2 regions of the Oribacterium sp. FC2011 genome follow, and region 1 is predicted to be linked to the other one. Evidence: riboswitches for the same ligand, from Rfam matches in the RefSeq annotation. Region 1 holds a riboswitch; the other holds the start of a gene.
What was found. A riboswitch is a leader RNA that binds a small molecule or an ion and turns the genes downstream of it on or off. The one in region 1 is predicted to bind thiamine pyrophosphate.
Positions count from the first base shown of each region.

Region 2: another riboswitch for thiamine pyrophosphate. It lies ahead of T357_RS0115315 (YkoF family thiamine/hydroxymethylpyrimidine-binding protein); the one in region 1 lies ahead of thiT (energy-coupled thiamine transporter ThiT).

Region 1 is NZ_JNJM01000005.1:60,773-73,459, reverse strand. It holds gene argB (acetylglutamate kinase) at 1-312, shown strand, start outside; gene T357_RS0105445 (aspartate aminotransferase family protein) at 419-1,651, shown strand; gene coaBC (bifunctional phosphopantothenoylcysteine decarboxylase/phosphopantothenate--cysteine ligase CoaBC) at 1,771-2,967, opposite strand; gene T357_RS0105435 (type III pantothenate kinase) at 2,989-3,765, opposite strand; gene T357_RS0105430 (ECF transporter S component) at 3,856-4,542, opposite strand; gene T357_RS0105425 (cyclodeaminase/cyclohydrolase family protein) at 4,945-5,625, shown strand; gene T357_RS0105420 (bifunctional 5,10-methylenetetrahydrofolate dehydrogenase/5,10-methenyltetrahydrofolate cyclohydrolase) at 5,768-6,613, shown strand; gene thiT (energy-coupled thiamine transporter ThiT) at 6,829-7,368, opposite strand; TPP riboswitch at 7,417-7,514, opposite strand; gene T357_RS20045 (ComEA family DNA-binding protein) at 7,603-8,181, shown strand; gene T357_RS0105405 (Asp23/Gls24 family envelope stress response protein) at 8,399-8,779, shown strand; gene nusB (transcription antitermination factor NusB) at 8,876-9,424, shown strand; gene xseA (exodeoxyribonuclease VII large subunit) at 9,428-10,762, shown strand; gene T357_RS19035 (exodeoxyribonuclease VII small subunit) at 10,867-11,103, shown strand; gene T357_RS0105385 (polyprenyl synthetase family protein) at 11,081-12,064, shown strand; gene dxs (1-deoxy-D-xylulose-5-phosphate synthase) at 12,080-12,687, shown strand, end outside.
Region 2 is NZ_JNJM01000023.1:49,313-61,999, reverse strand. It holds gene T357_RS0115340 (AraC family transcriptional regulator) at 1-762, opposite strand, end outside; gene T357_RS0115335 (mannitol dehydrogenase family protein) at 1,029-2,552, shown strand; gene T357_RS20520 (energy-coupling factor transporter transmembrane component T family protein) at 2,727-3,449, opposite strand; gene T357_RS0115325 (ABC transporter ATP-binding protein) at 3,554-5,119, opposite strand; gene T357_RS0115320 (ECF transporter S component) at 5,119-5,736, opposite strand; gene T357_RS0115315 (YkoF family thiamine/hydroxymethylpyrimidine-binding protein) at 5,741-6,400, opposite strand; TPP riboswitch at 6,488-6,581, opposite strand; gene T357_RS20515 (hypothetical protein) at 6,720-7,400, opposite strand; gene T357_RS0115305 (PTS sugar transporter subunit IIABC) at 8,125-10,281, shown strand; gene T357_RS0115300 (PRD domain-containing protein) at 10,398-11,258, shown strand; gene T357_RS0115295 (hypothetical protein) at 11,350-12,687, opposite strand, start outside.

The DNA of each region.
Region 1 (12,687 bases):
ATTGCAGCAGCTATGCATGCCGAGAAGCTTGCTTACCTTACTGATGTAGAGGGCGTATACAAAGATTTTGAAGATAAAAATTCCCTTATACATACATTAAGCCTTGATGAGGCTCAGGAAATGATTGATTCCGGAATTCTCGGAGGCGGAATGCTTCCCAAGCTTCAGAACTGTATAGATGCCATGAAGAAGGGCGTTAACAGTGTGCATATACTTGACGGAAGAGTACCTCACTGTCTCTTGCTTGAGATATTCACTAATAAGGGTATCGGAACCATGATTGAGAAATCAATTGATAAAGCATTTGACTAATATTTAAAGAATAGCGTCTTTTCTGATAAAATGATCGGGAGAGACGCTTAAAGCATATTTACAGAGGGGATGATTCCCCGGTATCGGAGGTATGACAATGAAATATATGGATGACTCCATTGTAAAGGGCAATGTTGTAAACGACCGTGTTTTGAACGATGGAGATAAAGTATTCTATAAAACCTATAATCGTTTTCCTGTTGCATTTGATCACGCAGAAGGAGTCTATCTCTACGATGTAGGAGACAATAAGTATCTGGATTTCGGAGCCGGTATTTCGGTTTGCGGTCTGGGTTACGGTAACGCTCTTCTTAACCGTGCAATGAAGTCACAGATCGACAAGGGACTTCTTCATACATCAAATCTGTTTTACAACGAGCCGGCTGTTGAAGCTGCAGAGAAGCTTACTGAGATGACCGGTATGGATAAGGTTTTCTTTACCAATTCAGGAACCGAGGCCGTAGAGGGTGCACTTAAGATTGCCCGTCGTTATCATTTTAATAAAGGTAAGAAGGGTTGCGAGATCATCGCCATGCAGGGCTCCTTCCACGGAAGAAGTATGGGTGCTCTCAGCGTGACAGGTAAGGATCATTATCGCGAGCCTTTTGAGCCGCTAATCGGAGGAGTTAAGTTCGCAATCTACAACGACCTTGATTCGGTCAAGGCTCTTATCAATGAAAACACCGGAGCTATCATCATGGAAACATTCCAGGGTGAGGGCGGAATATATCCTGCCACAGAGGAGTTCCTTAAAGGCGTGAGAAAGCTCTGTGATGAAAATGATCTCCTTCTTATTCTGGATGAGATCCAGTGCGGAATGGGACGTACCGGATATCTTTTCGCATGGCAGGAGTACGATGTGAAGCCGGATGTCATGACAGTGGCAAAGGCCCTTGGTAACGGAGTTCCCATCGGCGCTTTCCTTGCCTGCGGGGAAGCTGCAGAGGCCATGAAGCCAGGTGATCACGGATCCACCTACGGCGGAAATCCGTTTGTTTGTGCGGTTGCTTCAGCAGTTCTGGATGTATTTAAAGAAGCAGACATTCCGGGACACGCAAAGAAGATGGGAGAGCATCTCTGGAAGGCTCTCGAGGAGATTAAGGAAAAATACCCTGATCTGGTGGTTGACCACAGAGGAAAGGGTCTTATCCAGGGACTTGAATTTGCGGAAGGAGTAAAGGTTGGTGAAATCGTGAAGAAAGCCCTGCTCGAGCAGAAGCTGATCCTCATTTCGGCAGAACACAACACCATCCGTTTCGTACCGCCTCTTGTTATCGAAAGAGAGCATGTAAACGAGATGCAGGAAAAGCTGGACGCAGTGCTTGCCGGTCTCAGTTGAAGTGATCAATAACAGTATCTGTACATGACTCATATCAAATTATTAGGTCATATAATCCACAGGAGACGGTTCCTTTATAAGAAAACCGTCTCCTGTGGATTAGCTTTTATAGAATATAATTAGCGAAGCTTCATGATCTCATCCAGCAACCTGTTTGCTGCATCCCATTTTGAAAGCAGTGGGAGTTCAACTTCCGAATCATGTGAGATCAATGTGAGGACATTGGTGTCACCCTGGAAGCCGGCGCCTTCGACTTTAACGTTGTTTGCGGCGATGAGGTCCAGGTTTTTCTTTTCAAGCTTCTTTCTGGAGTTTTCAATCATGTTCTCGGTTTCCATTGAAAAACCGCAAAGGAACTGGCCTTTCTTTTTGTGTTTTCCGAGATATTTCAGTATATCATCTGTTCTTTCCAAAGGAAGTGAGAGATCAGATCCGTCATCCTTCTTCTTTATCTTGTTATCTGCAACGGTAGCCGGTCTGTAATCTGCTACGGCAGCCGCTTTGATGATGATATCCGTATCCTTCTGACGAGAGGTGATTGCCTCGTACATGTCAGCGGCACTTCTGATGTTAACAACCTTGACATTTGCAGGATGAGGAAGGTTCACAGGCCCGCTTACCAGAGTAACTTCTGCACCTCTTGCGGCAGCGGCTGAAGCTATGCTGTAGCCCATCTTGCCGGAGGAACGATTGGTAAGAAAACGTACAGGATCCAGATCTTCACATGTAGGTCCGGCACTGACCATGACGCTGAGCCCCTTCATATCCTTTTCGCAGGCCGCCTGATTGATGACCCAGTCAACTATCACAGATGGATCTTCAAGCTTTCCGGCACCTTCTGTACCGCATGCAAGATGTCCTGACGCGGGTTCGATAACAGTCCATCCGTAATGCTTGAGCTTCTTCAGATTGTCCTGAAGTATGGGATTATTCCACATCTTGGTATTCATGGCAGGAGCGATAAGCTTGGGACATTCGCAGGCCATGAGAGTAGTTGTCAGCATGTCATCAGCTATGCCGTTTGCCAGCTTTCCGATTATATTGGCGGTGGCAGGGGCAATGATGACACAATCCGCCTTATCCGCCAGGGCAATATGCTCAACCTCCCAGGGGTGGTTTCTGTCAAAGGTATCTGTTACCACCTTATTGTGGCACAATGCTTCGAAAGTATTGGGAGTGATGAAGTTCAGGGCATGCTCGGTCATGATGACGTCAACATTGGCATGGTTCTTAACCAATCTTGAGCAAATGTCAGCGGCCTTGTAAGCAGCAATCCCGCCGGTTACTCCCAACAAAATATTTTTACCTTTAAGCATAAATACTCCTTCCTGAAGTTTTTATTTGATGGTCTTGTGATACAGTATTTCGAGACCGTTCAGCAATAGATCCGGTTCAAAACAGACCTCGTTCTTCAGCCAAGGCAGGATAAGTTTCCCCAGTCCCCCTGTGAGAACCAGAGGTAGTTTATTCTTTGGGAGACCAATCTCCTCAGCCACCCGGTCATGAATTCCGTCGATCATGGCAGCTGTGCCAATGACTTCTCCGTTAATCATACACGAAACCGTGTCATCCCCCAAGAGCTTTTCAGGTGCATCAGCAGTGAGCTTCGGAAGCTGGGCAGTCTTTTCTGCTTCAGCATCCAGGCTCAGCTGTATCCCTGCCGAAATCATGCCGCCAATGAAATAACCCTCACTATCGATGGTGGACATGGTGGTACAGGTACCGAGATCATAAACCATTACGGGAGCACCATATTTTGTAACCGCAGCCAGCATATCCACAAGTCTGTCCATGCCGAGAAGAGACATATCGTAATTTCTGACAGGGATGTCAATGTTCTGTTTGCTTGCAATCTTCGGTACCTTTCCTATAAGTCTCTTTATCGCGGAAACAAGTATAGGGTTAATGTCCGGCACAACCGAAGATATTATGGAACCCTCAATCTCCGAAGGAGAAACAGAATTCTTATCAAGGATAGTCTGAAGCTCATTCATGAAGCTAAGCTGATCCCATCTCTGTTTGGTAACTGCTCTGTCCTGAAAAAGCTTTGTGCCATTTTCAAAAACACCTATAACGATATTTGAATTACCAACATCTATCAAAAGAATTTTCATAATAATCCTCATTCCGCCTATTACTGCCGGCGGAAAAAATACCAGTCAAATATAAAATTTGACTGGTATAAATTAATCATTTAATAAAATTTATTTTGCTGCAATTCGTGATTTGATAAGTGCTGTCACAACGATAGGAACGATAACAGCAGCAACGATCATTTCAGGAACACCGTTTCCAAATACTATGCCAAGTATCACTCCGAGAACCTGGTCAACCGGGATGTTATTGGCTGCGGCATAAGCACTCTTAAATACCACATAGATGGTGCCCATAACAAGACCTGTGTTTGTGAAAGCTCCCACAGCGCCGCATAAAACCAGAACAGCAAAGCGGATTGCATCATTCATCTTGGGAAGAACCTTGCTGAATGCTTTGTAAACAAGCCATGGTGTAACACCAACAAGCATACGAGGTACAAAACATATGAACAGAGCCCATGGTGATCCGTGTGAAAGACCCGGAACAGGAACTGTCGGTGTAAATGCAAATGAAAGGATACTTGGAGCCATGATGTTCTTAAAAAGACTTGTTGCTCCGAAAAGGAATCCAAGGAAAGCACCCTTCTTAGGTCCCATAAGGATTCCGCCGATGATGACCGGCACATGTAAGATAGTAGCTTTGATGAGAGGCAGGTCAATGATGCCAAACGGGGTGAATGCCATGATCAGCACAATGGCTGTAAACATTGACATGATGGAAAGGTCACGCACCTTGCCGGAAACATTGATACCAACCTGTGACTGAGTGGTTGAAGTTGATACATTATTATTCATTTTTATCCTCCTGCTACGGTCTTTGACTTATAAGGCATCTGCCGAACGACTATCGTACGGAGTCCAATGCAAAGTATCGTGCAATTTCATTATGTCATTAGTTGACTTTTCTTGCAATGTTTTGGAATGGACTTTTTGGCATACAAGATATAGATATTTAAAAGGAAATATACATGATATTTGGTTAACATGTATATGAGCATTAAATATAGCAATGATGCTTGCTACTTTAATAAAATATCCGTTATACTTTCCTCATCTGTTAATGCCGCTTTTTGAGCCATACTATCTGACAAACTTGTTCATAGCTTAAGGGCTCTGTATAAGCATTATCTTTAAATCTATATCTGACATGTAAATGTAGATTATATCGCTGATAATTTAATTATGGAGGATCAGGACATGACAGCAGGAGATACAGTATTAAAAGAATATCTGTCTAAGCTCGGGGCGAAGGAATCGGTCCCGGGAGGGGGAGGCGCCAGTGCACTTTCAGGAGCCTATGGCGTAAGCCTCGGACTTATGGTCTGTGCATTCACAAGCGGTAAAAAGAAGTACGCTGACTTTGAGCCGGAGCTTATCAGAATACAGGAAAAACTCACTAAACTGAGAGAGGATTTTCTGAAGCTTTCAGATGAAGATGAAGAAGTGTTCTATCCCCTCAGCAAAGCCTACGGACTTCCCGAGGACACAGTGGAGGAAAAAGATTATAAAGAAACAACTCTCGAAACCTGCCTGTCCAATGCTTCCATGACACCCATAAAAGTTATGGAAAAAGCCTGTGAAGCTCTTATCTATATGCAGCAGCTAGCGGATAACGGCTCAAAGCTTATGCTTAGCGACGTTGGAGTGGGAGTTTCATTTTTGAATACAGCCATCGAAGGAGCTGTGATGAATGTTTACATCAATACCAAAATGATGAAAAACACTAACCGCATGATTGAGCTCAATGAATATGCAAGAAAGCTGCTTCTGGACGGAACTTCCAGAGCGAGACTCATCTATGAACAGGTTGAAAGCACCATTAAACCAAAGTATGATGATGGGGATAAAATAGAAAGAAATAAAGTAGATTTCAGCTGACAATTAAATCGGAACAAATTGATTTCAGCTGATAGTTAAATCTGAACAGGTTGGGTTTTGGTCAGATAGCTCTGTTTTGCAGAAGGATGCCGGGACCTGAAACTGAACCAGGCACAATATAATTATCATATAAAGGAGAAAAATGAAAGAATTAAGAGGAAAGCTTATTGCAGACAGAATAAAGGGCGAATGCCTGGACTTTGTGGGAAAGTACAACGGAATCCTTCCGGCTCTCGCAGTACTGAGAGTAGGTGAGAAGGAAGACGACATCGCCTATGAAAGAAGCATCAAAAAACGATTTGTGGATTACGGACTGGAAGTAAAGGATTATGAGCTTCCGGCAAACTGCACCAACGAAGAATTCCAGGAAGTCTTTGACTTCATAAATGATGACCCTGAAATCCAGGGAATCCTTGTTATGAGACCTCTTCCCGCACAGATAGACGAAGAGGCAATGCTGAAAAAAATGAATCCTCTAAAGGATCTTGATGGAATTACAGATGCCAATGTTGCCGGTGTGATGCGTGGTGACAAGCATGCATTTGCCCCCTGCACCGCACAGGCAGTTGTGGAAATCCTCAAGGACTACAATATCGAAATGGCCGGAAAGCGTGTCTGCGTAATCGGAAGATCCATGGTAGTAGGAAAACCCCTCTCCATGCTCCTTCTCAAAGAGAACGCCACAGTTACAGTCTGTCACTCAAAAACAGAAAACATCAAAGCCGTTGCCAGTGAAGCAGACATCGTAGTTGCCGCCATCGGTAAAGCCAAAAAAATAAGCAGCGGTTACGTCAGAGAAGATGCCACCGTCATTGATGTCGGAATTAACGTTGACGAACAGGGCAACCTCTGCGGAGACTGCGACTGGGATCAGATCGTCCTCAAAGCCTCAGCCGCAACCCCCGTCCCCGGCGGCGTAGGTACCGTAACCACTGCCGTCCTTGCCCAGCACCTCGTCGAAGCCACAAAACTCCAGAAAAACCTTTAATGATTATTTATGTAAACAGCACCAAGGTGGTCTTGCCTACTCTTAGGTGCTGTTATTTGCATCCATAAATATCCAGAAATAAAACATATGCCCGAGCCGGTCTTTCAGACTGCTCGGGCATTTTCACATTCATATATAGTCTAAAAACAGACATTGTTAAAATCATTTTTTAGTACTACAATACACCAATACATCCCTTAAGGTCCGGTTTATCACTAACCCTGCGTAGCCACCGTAGCCTTCACTCTGTCAAACGCATGGAATACCGAAGTGGCCTTCAACAGCACAACAGTCACGAGCGCCTCAGCCCCGATGTAGATCAAATTGTAAACCGCAGAGTAAGCGGCCGGATTCCAACCACTCCAGGCATATTCGCCCCAGAAAACCCAACCTGATAAGAAAGAAAAGAACCATCTAAGACAACAGGCTGCCAGATATCCGATGAACAGCCCATTCTTCCTGCTGCAGAAGAAACCTGACACACCAAAAGCACCAAAAGCAAGAATGTAATCAAGGATAACCTGCACAGGTGAAAGAACAAAAGGCTCCAGAATAAACTGGAGAATTCCATAAGTTACACCGGAAACGAGACCGACTACAGGTCCGAAAAGAAAACCCGGAAGAGTTGCGAAAAGCATGGAACATAGAGTGATAGCTCCGCCCGTAGGAAATTCAAAGACCTTGATCATTGAAGTTACGGTAGCCAGTGCGATGCAAAGCGCACAGTAAGCGAGTGTTCTGACATTTTTTGACATAAAAAAAACCTCCTTAAAATGGAGGGGCAGACTACTATCCGGACATGGATAGTCAGATATTTGCTTCCCTACGCAGGTACTAACCTGATCAGGTAAAAAGGGTTGATCCTTAGATCATCTCAGCAAAAGCGCCCCTAGCGTTTACATAGAAATTATAAGCTATGAGGAAAAACTGTCAAGTTAAATCTGGTTGCATAAAAGTAATATTTAATATAAAGAAAGTGAATAAAATATATGACTGAAAAGAATAAATATAAACTGCAAAAAAAACTCGAGAAAGTAAAACAACTGATAATTATAGGCTTGATGGTATTATGCGGACTATGGTATGTGACCAAAGGCAGGGAAAAGGATAATTCAGCCTATGCCTTCTCGGAACAGAAGTCTTCAAAGATTATTATAGAAAAAGAAGGATACGGAGTGGATTCCGAGAATGAAGATTCGGGAAAGAATCGTGGTAAAGAATCAACTGAATTTTCATCAGCAGATGAAGAATTCTCAAATGTTGAAAGTCTGGAAGGATTGATTGATGCAGACTCGGATGAGAAAGTACAAAATAATAAAGAATCTGATGGATCAGATGATATCGAAACCCTGGCATCTGCGGATAATGATTCCGGAGATCGCATCAATCTTAACAGTGCCACTCAGAAGGAACTTGAATCTCTTCCGGGAGTCGGACCGGCAACCGCCAAAAACATTATCGATTACAGGGAAAAGTATGGTGGGTTTGCGGATATCGAAGAAATAAAAAATGTAAAGCGAATAGGAGACAAGACCTATGAGAAACTGAAAGAATATATAACGGTCTAAGCTACGGCACATACTTTCACCGGCTTATCAAAGATAAATTCGGAGTCAGGTTTTTGTATAAAAGATTCCCTAATGCATAATATACAGAATTGTGCTATCATAGACGCAAGATTACAAAAAAATTTGTCGGACTATGCCTAAATCTGAAAATATTCTGTACAAATCAGGCAGATGTCTGTAAAATGTGCATTTGCACAACTTTTAAGGGAGGCTCTTAATGGAACAGAATCAGGAGAGAATGACTCACGTTGTATATTCAAAAGATGATGATGGTCAGGTGATAATCGCAGATGAGGTTGTTGCCATCATCGCAGGCATTGCTGCCACAGAAACAGAGGGTGTTGATTCCATGGACGGAGGATGGTCAGGTGAGATCATTTCCAGAATGGGTATCAAGGACCTCAGTAAGGGAGTTACCACCAGCATAGAAGAAGGACATGTATCCGTAAATTTAAGTCTCAATGTTAAATATGGTTACTCCATACCTGAGGTATCAAAGAACGTACAGGAAAAGGTTGTTCAGGCCATAGAATCCATGACAGGACTTAACGTGCTTGATGTTAATGTTAAGATTTCCGGCGTTGTCACCACAGAGTAAAGTTCAAAAATTATACTATCGAAAGGTATAACTATTGATCGTAAACAAATGACTAAATCATTTGCAATATAGAAATAATATATAGATAGGACAGATATGAATAAGCGAGAAGAAAGAGATCACAAATTTAAACTTCTTTTCTCCACACAGTTTTATCCCGGAGATGAGATCCCTGCACAGATGGAGAGCTATTTTGCTTCACCTGATTATGAAGACGGCGATGTACTCTTCAGGGTTGAGAATGTTTCCGAGGAAGAACAGCAGGAACTTGAAGCTGCAGTACAAAAGATCGTAGATAAGCTTCCTGAACTTGATGAAAGGATCAATTCATCAGCTGAAGGCTGGAAGACAGACCGTATGACAAAAACTGATCTTACAGCCATACGTCTCGCGCTTTATGAGATAAGCTATGATGACGACATCCCCGAGAAGGTAGCTATAAACGAAGCCATAGAGCTTGCTAAAAAGTATGGTGGTAACGAATCAGGATCTTTCGTTAACGGAGTTCTTGCAAGACTTGTTGATGGCAGCCGTGAGTCTACCAGAGTAGAAAAAGCTCCCCGTAAGCTTCAGGGCGAGATAACAGAAAAGAAGTCTTCGGAAGGTAAGAGTGTTCATATCCTTATCAATAAGAATAATAAGTAAGTTATGAATAAGCCGAATCGAGCATATTCAGTATCACAGCTGAATCGCTATATTGCCAATATGTTCGCTCAGGATTTTGCCCTTTCAGGCATTACCATAAAAGGCGAGATATCAAATCTGAAATATCATTCTTCAGGTCATATTTACTTTACTTTAAAAGATACAGCTTCGCAGATTTCCGGCATCATGTTTGCCGGAGATCGTGCGGGGCTTCAGTTTAAGTTAGAGGATGGCATGAGTGTCCTTTGCACCGGAAATGTAGGTGTATATGAAAAGGGCGGAAGTTATCAGATTTATGCCAAAAGCTTCACCGCAGACGGACTTGGAGATCTCTATGTAAAGTTTGAACAGCTGAAAAAAGAACTTTCCGAAATGGGGATGTTTGATGAAATGTATAAGAAACCGATTCCCCAATATGCCGGAAAGATAGGTGTGGTTACTGCCAAGACCGGTGCAGCTGTAAGAGATATCATTCAGATTGCGAAAAGACGTAATCCATATGTAGATATCACTCTGTATCCGGCACAGGTTCAGGGCGAAGGTTCCGCCGAGTCTATAGTCAGAGGCATTAAAACTCTGGATCTTATGGGACTTGATGTCATTATCGTCGGAAGAGGCGGAGGCTCCATCGAGGACCTTTGGGCATTTAATGAAAGAATAGTGGCACAGGCAATATTTGATGCCGACACACCTGTGATTAGTGCTGTAGGTCATGAAACAGATACCACAATTGCCGATTTTGTTGCTGATCTGAGAGCTCCAACCCCCAGTGCTGGAGCCGAACTGGCTGTATTTGATCTTGATAAACTTTTTAATGATCTTTCAGGTTACCGGGCAACTCTGGATGCTTCCATGTCAGAGCATATTCTGGATGAACGCCAAAAGCTTTCCATGTATAAGCTGAAGATCAATCAGCATAGTCCCAAGTCTATTCTCAGCGAGTATCAAAAGAGGGAGATACTGTATAAAAATGAGCTGAAGCAGCTTATGCAGGATAAACTGACCGACGAAAAAGAACGGTTAAAGGATTATGATGAGTTTAAAAACATCATGAGAGACCGCCTGCTAAAGTCAAGAAACAGACTCAGAGATTATGAACATCTGCCTTCTGTCATGAGGCAGAGTATTGAGAAATCAAAACACAGACTTTTGATCCATACTGAAAAGCTTGAAGCGGTAAGTCCTTTACGTAAGCTATCCTCAGGTTACGGATATCTTCAAAATGAAGACGGAGGCAAGGTTTCAAGTGTGAAAGATGTAAGCATTGGCTCAGTTATCACAACAACCTTGAAGGACGGCAGCATCAAGAGCAGAATTGAATCTGTTAATGAATCCTGATCTGTAAAGGTGATTAACGTTTGTTAATTAAAAATGTTGAATGTGACAGAAAGAATTTACGTTTTTAAATCAATAAGATTTTCCGGGAGGAACGATGTATGCCGGTGAAAAAGAAAAATCCTTATGTAAATGGCGTTGAGGCTGATGAAAATAAAAAACCTTTAAATGAAGTATTTTCGGAACTTGATGAGATCCTTGAAAGTATGGAAACAGAAGACAGCCTTGAGAAGACCTTTGAAATGTATAAAAAAGGTGTGTCTCTTCTGAAGGAGGCTTCTCTAAGTATCGATAAGATTGAAAAACAGGTAAAGGTGTTGGATGAAGATGGAATTCTCTCATGAATTTGAGCTTACAGTTAAGAATATAAATGAAATTATAGAGTCATATCTTCCTGAGCGGGAGGGCCTCCAGAAGCTTGTTATCGATGCCATGGATTATTCAGTTGAGGCAGGCGGAAAACGCATAAGACCCATGCTAATGCTGAAAAGCTTTGAGCTTTATAAAGATATGATGAGCAATGAAAAATACGAGTTCCTTCTCCCGGTGGTTCATTCCTTTATGACTGCGCTGGAGATGATCCACACTTTCAGCCTCTGTCATGATGACCTTCCATGCATGGATAATGATAAATACAGAAGAGGAAGGGAGTCTACCTGGTATAAGTATGGGGAGGATATGGGTACTCTTGCAGGAGACGGACTGACACTCTACGCCTTTGAACTGGTTTCCGGGGTATTTGACCGGCAGCTTAAAAAAGTGAGATCAGGAGAGACTGATGTCCCGGCCGAAACATTGGCGGAATCCTCTCAGGCATTTGTGAAAGCCGTAAATATCCTTTCCGGTAAATCCGGTATCTACGGAATGCTGGGCGGCCAGTCAGTTGATGTAGAGATGACAGGAAAAGCCTTAAGTGATGAGCAGCTTATGTTCATTTACAGATTAAAGACCGGTGCACTTCTCCAGTGCGCTCTTATGATCGGAGCAGAACTCGGGGGAGCTTCGGAGGATGATCTGAAAAAGCTTTCCGGTATCGGCGAAAAGATAGGCGTAGCCTTCCAGATACAGGATGATGTTTTAGACGAAACAAGTACAGTGGAAGAACTTGGAAAACCTATACATTCTGATGAAGAAAATCAGAAAACCACCTATGTTTCCATTTACGGACTTGAAAAAGCCGGAGCTGAGGTGAAAAAACTTTCCCATGAAGCTATTGACAGTTTCACAGAGTTAGAGGGTGTCAATGAAGACGCCCGGGCCTTCCTCATTTCACTTACAGATCTTTTGATCCATCGTAAAAAATAAAAGAAAGTTATCGAAATGTTACTTGATGATATACACGGACCTGCTGATCTTAAGAAGCTAAATGATAAGGAGCTTCAGCAGCTTGCATCCGAAATCAGAAAATTCATAATAGAAAAAACATCTGAGTACGGCGGACATCTTGCGTCAAATCTCGGCGTAGTGGAGCTGACCATAGGTTTATTCAGAGCACTTGACCTTCCTAAGGATAAGATAGTATGGGATGTCGGACATCAGGCATACACTCATAAAATCCTTTCCGGCAGAAAGGACGATTTTGACGGGCTCAGACAGTACCATGGAATAAGCGGATTTCCGAAACGTGCAGAAAGTCCTTACGACTGCTTCGGAACCGGACATAGTTCCACCTCCATTTCTGCCGGTATGGGTATCGCTGAAGCCAGAGATATAAAAGGTGAAAACTATACAGTGGTTTCCGTTATAGGAGACGGTTCACTCACCGGTGGTCTCGCCTACGAAGGTCTCAACAATGCTTCCCGCATGAAGAAAAATTTTATAATTGTTCTCAATGACAACAAGATGTCTATATCCAAAAATGTAGGCGGAATGTCTAAGTATCTCAACGGTCTTCGTTCTGCCAGCGGGTATAACCGTCTGAAGGTTGA
Region 2 (12,687 bases), on a different contig from region 1:
ATCACCGATCAGCTGCCCATCACGCACTGCCTCACAGCATGCCGAAAGACGTTTTTTAGTTATGTATTGGTGTAACGAGAGCCCTGTATTCTCCTGAACAAGATGTGCTATATAATATTTATTCAGATAAAAATATTCGCTTAAAGCATCAAGACTCAAATCATCTTCCAAATGTGTTGATATATAATCCGTTATTGTCTGATATACGGATATCCTCTCATTTATCATGGTTTTTTCGTTTTCATGATATGCAAAACGATTTAGACTCAAAAGAAAATCTCTCATAAGATTTTTAAGCTGTTCTTCTTTGCCAAAACGTTCTGTGTGCAGTTCCTCCAGTATACCGATCAGTTTGTTCTTTATACTGTTATGGGATAATGTATCAAGGTGATATATATATTCCTTTTCTTCTTCAGCTTTTTTGAATATGTATCCATATGATTCCGACCTTCTCATCAGGTCCGCAACATTAGACTCACTTATCCATACTACAAATCTTCTGTATACTGTTACTGTATCTTCTGACACTGCTCTGTGAAATATTTTCAGGGGGACAATGATAACATCCCCGGTTTTCATTTCATATTTTTTATCCTCTATCTCTAAAGAAACTTTTCCTTCTTCAAACAGATATATCTCATAAAAAGAATGTGCATGCTTTTCCACGTTTGGAAATCTTGTGTCGCTGTAATAGTAAATCTCAAATGAATCAGATTTCATCTTTTGCCGTGTATCAAATATTGACTGCAGCTTTCTTTTCATTATATCCTCCTCTATTAACGCTTCGTTTCAGACGTAAATATAAACGGCTTCGTTTATATTGTGATTTTCATATCAAAATATACCGCAAGTTTGGAAATGTTTGCAACAATCGTGGCAATTCTTTTTCTTATAATTTAAAGCTAAAATATTGTGACATAAGCCAACCGTATACATATTGGAGCTAATCAGAGGTCATTACATATCAGATTAGCATCTGAATGTCAGAAATTAACGGCGAAAAACATGCTCTTATAGAGGAGTTGATTATGAAATTAACAAATGAAACATTGAAAGATAAAACTTTTTGGGCAGAGAGAGGATATCGTCTTCCTTCTTTTGACAGAGATGATATGATCAGGAAAACATGTAATAAACCTACCTGGATTCATTTTGGAGCAGGTAACCTGTTCAAGGCTTTTCAGGCTGACGCGTGTCAGCGTATCCTGGACATGGGGCTTACCGATAAAGGCATTATCGCTGCTGATCGCAAGGAGAAAAAGCCTGAGGAGAATGACAACCTTACGGTCAAGATTACATTAAAGGCAGATGGAACTACCGAAAAAGCCGTTATCGGTTCCATAGCTGAAAAGGTTTATCTTTATGGAAGCGAGGACAGACTCAAAGAAATATTTGAAGCTCCTTCTCTCCAGATGGTTTCATTTACAATTACAGAAAAGGGATATGCCATAAAAGACCCGAAGGGCAATCTCCTTCCGGATATTGAAGCAGATCTTAAGAGAAAGCCCGACTCTACAGAAACTTATATGGGTCGTATGACTTCTCTTCTTTACGCAAGATATCTTAAGAATGCTGCCCCTCTCGCCATGGTCAGCATGGATAATTGCTCCCACAACGGAGATAAACTCAAGGCTGCCATTTTATGTTTTGCAGAAGCTTTCGGCGACAAAGGCTTTATTAACTGGCTTTCTGCCAAGGTTTCTTTCCCCTGGTCCATGATTGATAAGATCACTCCCGGTCCCGACGCATCTATCGCCAAGCTTCTGTCTGATGACGGACTTGATCAGGATACACCTTTTGTTAATGCTGAAGAGCGTGAGTATCTTGTCATCGAGGATGATTTCCCAAACGGAAGACCGTGTCTTGAGAAAGCAGGTATATACTTCACTGATCGCGATACCGTTGATAAGGTTGAACGTATGAAGGTATGCACCTGTCTCAATCCTCTTCATACCACTCTTGCTATATTCGGATGTCTGCTTGGCTACGACAGAATTTCCGATGAAATGAAGGATGCAGACCTTCGTAAACTGGTTGAGAATGTTGGTTATAAGGAGGGGTTGCCTGTTGTAACGGACCCGGGCATCATTAGTCCTAAGGAATTTATCAATACTGTCATCAATGAGAGAATCCCTAATCCGTTCATGCCTGACACGCCTTATCGAATTGCAACAGACACTTCCCAGAAGCTGTCCATACGTTTCGGAGAAACTGTTAAGGCTTATATGAAGTCTGACACTTTGAAGGTATCCGATCTTAAATTCATTCCTCTGGTTTATGCGGGATGGCTCAGATATCTTATGGCTGTGGATGATGAGGGTAATGCTTTTACTCCTTCTCCGGATCCTCTTCTTGAGACATCTCAGGCACAGCTTTCCGGAATGAAACTCGGCGATGAGCCTGATAGCGAGAAGCTTAAGAAATTCCTCAGAAACGAGACTGTCTTTGGCGTTGATCTGGTGGAAGCGGGGCTTTCTGACATGGTCATCCGGTATTTCACAGAGATGGCAAAATGCAAAGGCGCTGTCAGAACTGTGATAAACGTGCTATGAAACTTTATTAAAATGGTCGGTAAGCAGTTTAGTAAGTGCTTACCGACCATTTTAATACTCCTCGGTAAAGCTGATGACACGTAGAGGAGCAGAATAAACGACAAAGAATATAAAAGCCTCATTGCTGGAATATTGCGTGAGCCGGTGCCTAGCGCTTGCATTTTTTGTCCCATTTCAAGCAACAAAAGCCACTACCCCGACGCTAACTACAGCCAGGGCCAAATCCCGGACATGAAGCTTTGGAATATCATGGTAGGTTCTTTCGGCCTCACCAGAGAACCCCTTTGATTCCATAGCCATGGCAACGCTCTCGGACCACCGGACGCTGTTAACCAGCATGGTGAAAAGAATCTTCGGGCGAAGGCTGAACCCGGACATATTTCTGACCCTAAAGGCGGTTTGAACAGTCCTAAGCTCATTCCTCATCATGGGCAAAAGATAAAATGCTGCAAGAATGCCATAAGCAAATTTAGGCGGAAGTCGCAGCTGATGCATGAGACTTCTGACAAAATATTCTCCATCGGTAGTCAACGAGAACAATATCCCCATCCCGGCATAAGCCAGGAGTCTCGTTGCAAGCTGAAGAGCTGTGACCATATTGCCTGAGGTCGCCAGTACTTCAAGCTGCTCTTTAGAAATATCAAATATTGTTTTTATGGAAATGTCGCTGTTTCTCGAGTAAAACATTCCCATGATAAATAATCCGAATGCTGCAATAAATGCAGGTAACAGAAAAGCAAATATTTTACCGGGCTTTACATCGGAAAAAAGCAGCATTCCAATAACAAATGAAATAAAAACAATAATATTAAGTTTAGTGTTATTTCGAACAGTCAAAATAAAAACGCACAAAAACACGGTGATCATTTTCACTGAAGGGTTCCATTTTTCCAACATAAAACTCTAAACCTCATTTCATAACGCCACTTTTTAACGCCCTAATATTCTTTAATCCTCATAACTACACAGACTAAAAAAAATGTTAAAGTATGGCCTGTATTTTAAACTCCTGGGGCATCGGGCATCTTTAGCAACTTCCTGTTCTCAAGTTTGTAGATACAATCTGAATATTCCAGGGCAAGCTTTCTGTCATGAGTAATAAAGATTACAGTAAGTTCTTCCCTCTCTACTTTATCCGCCACGCTATCCATAATGGCCACTGTGGACAAATGATCCTGTCCGTAAGTAGGTTCATCCAAAAGAAGGATCCTTTGTCCTCCGGCAAGAACAGACAAAACCGCAAGTCGTCTCTGCTGTCCCTGACTAAGCATATAGGGGCTGTATCGTCGATAGCTATCCAGCCCAAATTCAGCGAGAAGTTCAATCGCTTTTTTACTGCATTGTTCTTTTGCGATATTTCTGTTCCACTGCCTGATACTTAATTCTATTTCCTCCTGAACATTCTGGGAAATAAACTGGTTGGCAGGATTTTGAAATACTATTCCAATCTTTCTGTATAGCTCTTTACGTCTGCAGTGTGCCAGATTTTCACCTTCTACCTCGATAATGCCGGAGAAACTATGCTGCTTTAATATGGAAAGTAAGGCAGTGGTCTTGCCGCTGCCTGAAGGCCCTAAAATCGCAGTCATTTTTCCCTTCTCAAAAACTGCGCCTGCATCCTCCAGAAGTATCTCTCCCATATCTTTTCTGTTCCATTTGGGGTTTTCCGTACGGATGGTTACATTACTGAATCTTACAGCGAAGTCCCGGGTGTCAACATCTTCTGTTAAAACCTTTTCATCAAAGTTCAATGTTTTTCCCGCAGATTCAGGACCAATCTGACTATTTAGATCTTTCCTTATTAAAACATCAAAAAGAAGACCCATGTCATGAAGAAAATCATGATGAGCCTCAAGATTCTTTTTGTTAATATCTCTTCTCAGCACCTGTCCGCCGGATCCAAGAACGATTATTTCGTCGGCAACGGGAAGCCAGTAGTCCAGTCTGTGATCGATAACCACAAAGGAAAAGCCTGCATCGTGCATCATTTCTATCTGTTTGATAAGGTCCAATGCTGACGACTCGTCAACATTGGCAAAAGGTTCATCAAGAAAAATACAATTACTTTTTATGAGAAAAAGACATGCCAGGTTTGCCTTCTGCTTTTCTCCTCCGGAAAGAATCGATAATGGTTTATCAAGTAATTCTGTTATGCCAAGGTTTTCTGCCGCTTCCTGTATCATTTGATCCATCTCTGATGCCGGAATGCATAGATTTTCCAGGCAAAACTCCATCTCTTTCCTGAGAGTCCGCATACAAAACTGAAGGTCCGGATTCTGAAACATAACTGTGAGATACTTTGCTCTTTCCTGAGGATTCATGTCCGCCACAGGTCTACCGTAAAGCAGTATCCCGCCACCCTCAAGAAAACCTCCATTTTCCGGGTACAAGCCGGCGGAAACCGCTGCCATAGTGCTTTTCCCGCAGCCGCTCCGCCCGGTTATAACCGTTATCCTTTTATCACTTATGCTGAGGGACAAATGATCAAGAATATTTCTTTTCCCGTGAGGATTGTATCGAAATACCACGTCCCTGAGTTCCAGCATACAGCTTTTTTCTTCTGTCATCATGCAATCCCGGTTAATTCATAAAGGTCCGTATCCACAGCATCAGCCACAGCATATCCCTTGAGCATTCCCGCCTTAACAAGGCCCTTGGTCAATGCAGGCACCAGAAGTCCGTCAAAGAGAACAGCACTGACTATACGGACACCCAGCATCAGCAAAAGAACAGGAACCGCAATCCGGTTATAGCCGCTGATGATCAGATTGTAGATCATTGTAAATACAGAGCAAAGAACGGCCGAGGCAATCATGACTGCTGTACTGAAATCCTTATATTTTCTAAGCATTATAATGAGCTCAAAACCAAGGCCCTGAACAATGCCGGATAAGATAATGATAGGACCGAAAAAGTTCCCCTTGAGACATTCCAGTATAGCCGCAAGAAGCTCGGCAATGATGCCGCTGCCGGGTTTACGGAGAATGTAAACACCGAAAGCTCCGGCTATAAAATAAATACCGTAAAACGGTTCATAACCCAGAGATGCAAGGCCGACAGGGGTCAGTAATCCATACAGAAAACCGCCTGCATAGGTACATCCGAGATAAACAACTCCAAATAAAACACCTAAAATCGCTACCAGTAAAACATCCTTTAATTTCCACTCATTCTTATTCTGCATTTTTTTACTCCTTTGTCGGGCTGTTAACGGATAAGGTTACTTCAAAGACATAATGACTGAAGTGCTCACTGCAATAAGTGTTCACGTAATCAAAATATGAGAAAAGGTCATGCACATCAGCTTTTAACACAGTACAGTAATGTGTGGATCTGTCGTAAATGCCTAAATCTATGGCATGATTTACAACTGTTGCAATGTGCTCCATGTAGTTTTGGATACCCATGGGATAAAGTGCGATCTTACAGTCTGCCGGAAAATGAATATCTTTGATCCGTGGTTCATTCTGTAAAACATCATCCTCTGCCAGGGTTACGTCAGCATTAACATCCCCGGGACAGCCTCGGGAAAAAGTCATTTCCATGGTCATGTGGACTCCCTCGGTAAAGGCATTGACAAAGCAGGCTTTCACCGCATCCTCAACATGGATCTGTTTTCCCCGGTATACCGTTGAAAGTCTTCCGGTGTCCTGCCAGATTTTGGAAGTGTCGGTTTTCTGAAGAGCCCCCAGAATGATGGAAATGTACCTGTCATCCATGATATTCAGGGCGAAACGACAGCCTGTGATCTTAACAGATTCCGGTGACAGGGCGCAGCCGCAGCCACAATCAGAGTTCTGCTGTGAACCGTAAGTTACATAATGTTTTTCTTCTGGATTTTGTGACATAAAAAAACCTCCGGTTATTTATTTCCCGGAGGTTTCTGAATCAAACATATAGACCTGTATTTAGAAAACCAGTTTCTGTTGAAAACTCGTCTCTACAAATATCGCTACCTACGCTGCCATTATGCAGATCAGGTTAAACGGGTCTAATCTCAGCCTGTATCAGGCACCCCGGGATTATTGATTCAAATGTAACATTAAATTGTTAAGTATTCAACCATTATTTAAGACTTAAATATATCATTATTTAAGTCTTAAATATATCTTACAGAGCCAAAGGGGACGGATCACTTACGAGAACCGTCCCCTTTGGATATATAAATCAGTATTCTGATGTGATATCGGTAAAAGCATCGATATGATTTCCGCTGACTTTAACCTTAAATATGTCATTCTGGCGTAAAGAACCATTATTGCAGAGACGTGCAAACCACTGTAACGCAGTATCTCCCGGTTGATATTCAGGAAGAGTCGTGGCAGGATCAGTATACTTATATTCAAATACGGTATTTGAATCTACGATATATTCACCTCTGCTTACCGCATCAAGAATACGTACATATTCATCAGGATTATATACACGGCCATAGGCTACTGCCATTATGCGGTATCTGCTTCCGTCAAGAACTACTTTATTGCTATTCAGGGATGTCAGATCTAACCATCTTGCAGAATCAAGATCGGTTGGAATACCCGGGGTTGATGCATTCGCCGTCTTGGTGCGAACAACACCGTCCACAATCCATGCACCGTTTGAATCTACTTCCCAGCCGTTAGGTGTAGTTGTATTTATGAGACAGTAACCATCTTCATCAAAATAGTAACACTCTGAAATACCGTCATTGTTTCCGTCTATCCACTGCCAGGTGTTCTTAGGATATGAACCGTTTCCTTCGTCATACCTCCAACCCCTGGAATCATTTTTCCATGTTCCGGCCATTGCTGTAAAACCCGCTAATATTGTCAATAAAAAAAATGCTGCTGCCAATCTTGTTTTTCTCATACCATCTATCTCTTTTCTTCTGCACGCTTACAAATAAATAATAACACATACTATTAAATAGTAAATTATTCTGCAATTTTTCACTAATTTTTTCACCTTATCTCTACGTTTTTTGATTTACCAGGATTCTAAGGGGAAGATTCCCGCCGCAAAAACCCTCATCGCCAAGAAAAAAGAAGAACTGATGCTGAAAGAACTCGAAGAAACCGGCTCCATGACCCAGACCATGGTTTGGAACCGCCTAAAAGGTAACAGTTCAGCCTGTTAACCATGGTGTACGAATGAGTAGTAGATATTCAAGTTCTGCTGCTCCATGACCCAAAACTCTAAAATCCGGATATGAGTCATTGTTAAGTCCGATTCTACATGACCCATATCACCAAAACGCCAGATATGAGTCAATGCCAAGTCTGATTCTACATGACTCATATCCCCGTAAAGCAGATTATGAGTCAAGCAAAAGCCTGGTCCACCGGCTGAACTGTTACCCTAAAAGAGATTGGATGTACAATAATAGTTTAAATTCCCTCTTGACATTTGCCTGACGTGGTGCTAACCTACTGATGTTCAATTCAGTATGTTACTGTTCGCAGGCATTCACTGTACATAAAACGTGTTCTATGTTTATGTGGTGAAGTGTCTGTTTTTTTATGCCCCCGCGTAAACGCGGGGGCATTTTTTGTACATGAAGTCCTGAACCGAACGGATAAATCAAGGAGGATCTATGAAAGACAACATTTTTTCAGTTTTACAGCGTGTAGGACGAAGCTTTATGCTTCCTATCGCCATGCTTCCGGTTGCAGGCCTTTTACTTGGACTCGGCAGCAGTTTCACAAACCCAACCACTATTGCCACCTATCATATGGAGGCACTTCTCGGAAGCGGTACTCCGCTTAATGCACTTCTTAACATTATGAACGCTGTTGGAAGTGCCATCTTCGGTAACCTTCCCCTTATCTTTGCAGTTGGTGTTGCCATCGGTATGGCAAAGAAGGAAAAGGAAGTTGCAGCCCTCGCTGCCATGATCGCTTTCTTCGTAATGAACATCACCATCGAAGCCATGCTCAACATCACAGGAATGATCGTTGACGGTGCGGTTGCAGAGGGTGTTCTTGAAGGAACGGTAACAAGCATCGTTGGTATCAATACCCTTCAGATGGGTGTGTTCGGCGGTATCATCGTAGGTCTCGGAGTTGCGGCTCTTCACAATAAGTTCTATAAGATAGAGCTTCCCGCAGCCATCTCCTTCTTCGGTGGTTCACGTTTCGTACCTATCGTTTCAACATTTGCCTATATCGGAGTGGGTATCCTCAGCTTCTACCTCTGGCCATTCGTTCAGAAGGGAATCTTCGCTCTCGGTGGTCTCGTAACAGGCAGCGGATATATCGGAACACTTATCTTCGGTCTCATCAAGCGTGCACTCATCCCATTCGGACTTCACCATGTATTCTATATGCCCTTCTGGCAGACAGCCGTTGGCGGACAGATGGAAGTTGCAGGAAAGCTTGTTCAGGGTGGTCAGAACATTTTCTTTGCTCAGCTTGCAGATTCACAGCATGTTGCTCACTTCAGTGCAGATGCTACAAGATACTTCTCCGGAGAGTTCATTTTCATGATCTTCGGTCTCCCGGGTGCAGCCCTTGCCATGGTTCGCACTGCAAAGCCTGAGAAGCGCGGTCAGGCCGCAGGTCTTCTTCTCTCAGCCGCTCTTGCATCAATGTTTACAGGTATCACAGAGCCTATCGAGTTCTCATTCCTTTTCGTTGCACCTATGCTTTTCGTAGTACAGGTTATACTCGCAGGTTCAGCATACATGATCGCACATATGCTCAATATCGCAGTTGGTCTCACCTTCTCAGGCGGACTTCTCGACCTGTTCTTCTTCGGTATCCTTCAGGGTAACGAGAAGACAAGCTGGATGCTTATAATTCCTGTAGGTATCATTTACTTCCTGCTTTACTACTTTATCTTCAGCTTCCTTATCAAGAAGTTTGATCTTAAGACACCGGGTCGCGAAGATGACGATCAGGAAACACGTCTCTACAGCAAGAAGGATTATCTTGCAAAGAAGGACGGTGAAAACTCAGACGTTACAGATGAAAAGAGCGACCTTATCATGAAGGGTCTCGGTGGTAAGGCAAATATTTCTGACGTTGACTGCTGCGCTACCCGTCTTCGTGTAACAGTTAAGAAGCCTGAACTTGTAAATGATGGTATGCTCAAGGCTTCAGGCGCATCAGGTGTTGTACATAAAGGTACAGGCGTACAGGTTATCTACGGACCTTCAGTTACTGTTGTAAAGTCAAATCTTGAGGATTATCTCGAGACACAGCCTTCAACAGAGTATCATGGAGATGCTAATGCCAATGCAGAAACATTATCACAGGAAACCGCTTCTGCTTCAGAAAAGACAGTAACTAAAACCATAATTATCGGAAGCCCTCTCAACGGTGAAGCCAAGGAACTTTCAGAGACTCCGGATGAGGCATTTGCCGGCGGCATGATGGGACAGGGTGCATGCATGATTCCGGAAGACGGTACTCTCTATGCTCCCTGCGACGGCGAAGTAACATTTGTTTTTGACACAAAGCACGCTATCGGATTCGAAACCGAGGATGGCATCAACATGCTCTTCCATATGGGTATCGATACCGTTAAGCTTGACGGTCAGGGCTTTACAGTTCTTGTTGAGAACGGTCAGAAGGTTAAGAAGGGTGATCCGATGCTTAAGATGGATCTTGATTTCATCAGCAAGAATGCTCCTTCAACCGCATCTCCTGTTCTTTGCACCGACCTCGATGACAACATGCAGGTTCGTCTCATCAAGACCGGAAAGGTGAATATGGGCGAAGATTTAATTGCTATCGACATTCTCGGATAAAAAACATATAATGGCGATACAGAGCTAAAACCCTGATCAGCTTTAGATTCGAGATTCACAACCCCTTTCAGGAACTGCCTGGGAGGGGTTTTTTAGACGAAGGATAAATATAAACTATGTATCGTGTCAGAAAAGTTTTAAATCATAATTCTATCATTGTTGTGGGTGTTGATAACAATATTTCGGCTGACCCGGAAAATGATGAGGGGCTTAAATCTTATCTGGTTCTCCATAAGGGTATAGGATTCGGTGTAAAGATCTCTGAGAGACTGGACCTTCCCAAAGATGCCTCCATCTACTCACTGGAAAAGACAACGGAACGTGGCAATGCCATGTCCATCGTCAACGCGGTGGATCCTGTATGTCTTGAGATTTCGGATGCTGTTCTTGATGAAGCAGAAAAGGCTTTTGGGAAAGTAGACAGAACCATAGTATTCCCTATGGCAGATCACCTGGCATTTGCTGTCCAGAGAATAAAAAAAGGCGAAAGTATCAGAAATCCTCTGAAGGATGACATTCGCCTTCTCTTTCATATGGAATATCAGGTGGCGGAAACCGTTGCACCTGTTCTGGAGCAAAAATTCGGACTCGTCATAAATGAAGATGAGATCGGATTTATCGCGCTGCACGTTCACTCTGCCATCGTTAATGAAAATGTTGCCAGATCTCTTCAGACCGCACAGATAGTGCGTAACTGTATCTCTTATATAGAAGAAAAGACCGGGCACAAGCTTGAAGTCACCTCCCTCGGATACAACCGTATGATGAATCATATCCGCTATATGGTGACACGCATCGAAACCGGAGAGCTTCTGAAAATGAATCTTAATGATTACATGGAGCTGAAGTATCCGGACACATTTAAACTTTCCGCTGACATCTGCAATCAGATGAGCAGGCTTTTGAAGAAATCGTACCAGGATGCAGAGGTAGGCTACCTTGCAATGCATATAGCAAGGGTTATTGGAGTGGAATGATCCCGGGCACGGGTTAATGTGTCATTTAGTTTGCAAAACGAGTCAAAACCCCGTACCCATAGTTCTCAGGGGACGGGGTTTTTGATTCATTTCAATCCATGATCACCGGACGTATGTAATATATCTTTCCATCCTTATCAAATCCTAAATGGCACATGTATACGCTGTCGCCGTCTTTTATACTTAGCTCCGGTTCAAATTTCAGATTGCCATTTTCATCATACTGTGCCGGTCTGACAGGTATACTATTCTGTGGCACCCAGGAATGAATATAATCCGTAAATTCATGAAGATCCGAAACAACGAAGTCATCCAGACTATAATCATCCTTAAGATGCTCATAATAAAACTCATCAGAAAACTCTGCCATATTATACAGGTTTGATACCTCAGTCGGAGTCTCCGGACCTCCGGTATATATTTCTTCATAGTATGCTCCGACAAGCTTGCCATCCTTATCTTCATAGAATCCGGCATAGGCGTACAGAGTTGGCTGTGTTTCATAGTACTCGTATTCATCGAGAGTTCCTTTTTTACCCAGAGGTTCAAACATGGTATAAAGGAGCACAGGATCTTTTTCGCCCTTCGGAAGGAAATAATAATAGTAGTTAAGGAGACAATAGTACTCTCTCCAGCCTACGTCCTCAAAGGAATCCCTGTGGCTCTGTGCCTTGGTGAAAAATATACCTTCATCAAGTTCCTCGTAATTCTGAATGACATTGGCAACTCCCTTTCCGGAATCCGGGGCCGGATAGTCATACATCATATCTTTAATTCCGTCAGGATAAACAGACTGAGGATCTTCCTCAAAATGAATATCTTCAACCTCTGCATCAAATAACACAGAATCTCCTGCTTCGTTCTCCGTGTCCTGACAGATCGGAACACTTACTTTTGCACTTGTATAGTAGAAATGCCCGGTACCTTCATAGAAATCAAACTGCGCTTCAAGTTTTCCGTTATCTGTCGTAATATCTCCTGAAAATTCCGGATAGGAGATACCGTATTCAGCAAGCTCTGTAAAGTCACACTCTCCAAGCCTGTAGATATTTCCATTGTTGCTGACCTGGACGATTGTATGGATATTACCCTCCTTTTTCTCCAGGAAGTATGCATTATCATCATCCATGGTCAGGAATAAAGCACTATCCTCCGGCTCATAATGAGCGGTGTCTGTATCTATGTCTCCGGTTTCGTAAATATAATATTGCACCTTATATGGATCAAGGGTGTATGTATAGACAACAAAATGCCCGCCGTCAGGAGAAAATCCCCGAATTTCACCGGGGCATATATCTTTATCTTCACCGTCCGGGAGTTCCTTCTTATATACATGACTCATTTGCTCGCCTTCAGCTGAATAATCAGTCACTTTCTGGGAATACAGGATATTGCCATCCTTAAGGTACAAACAGCCATTTCCGCTGTC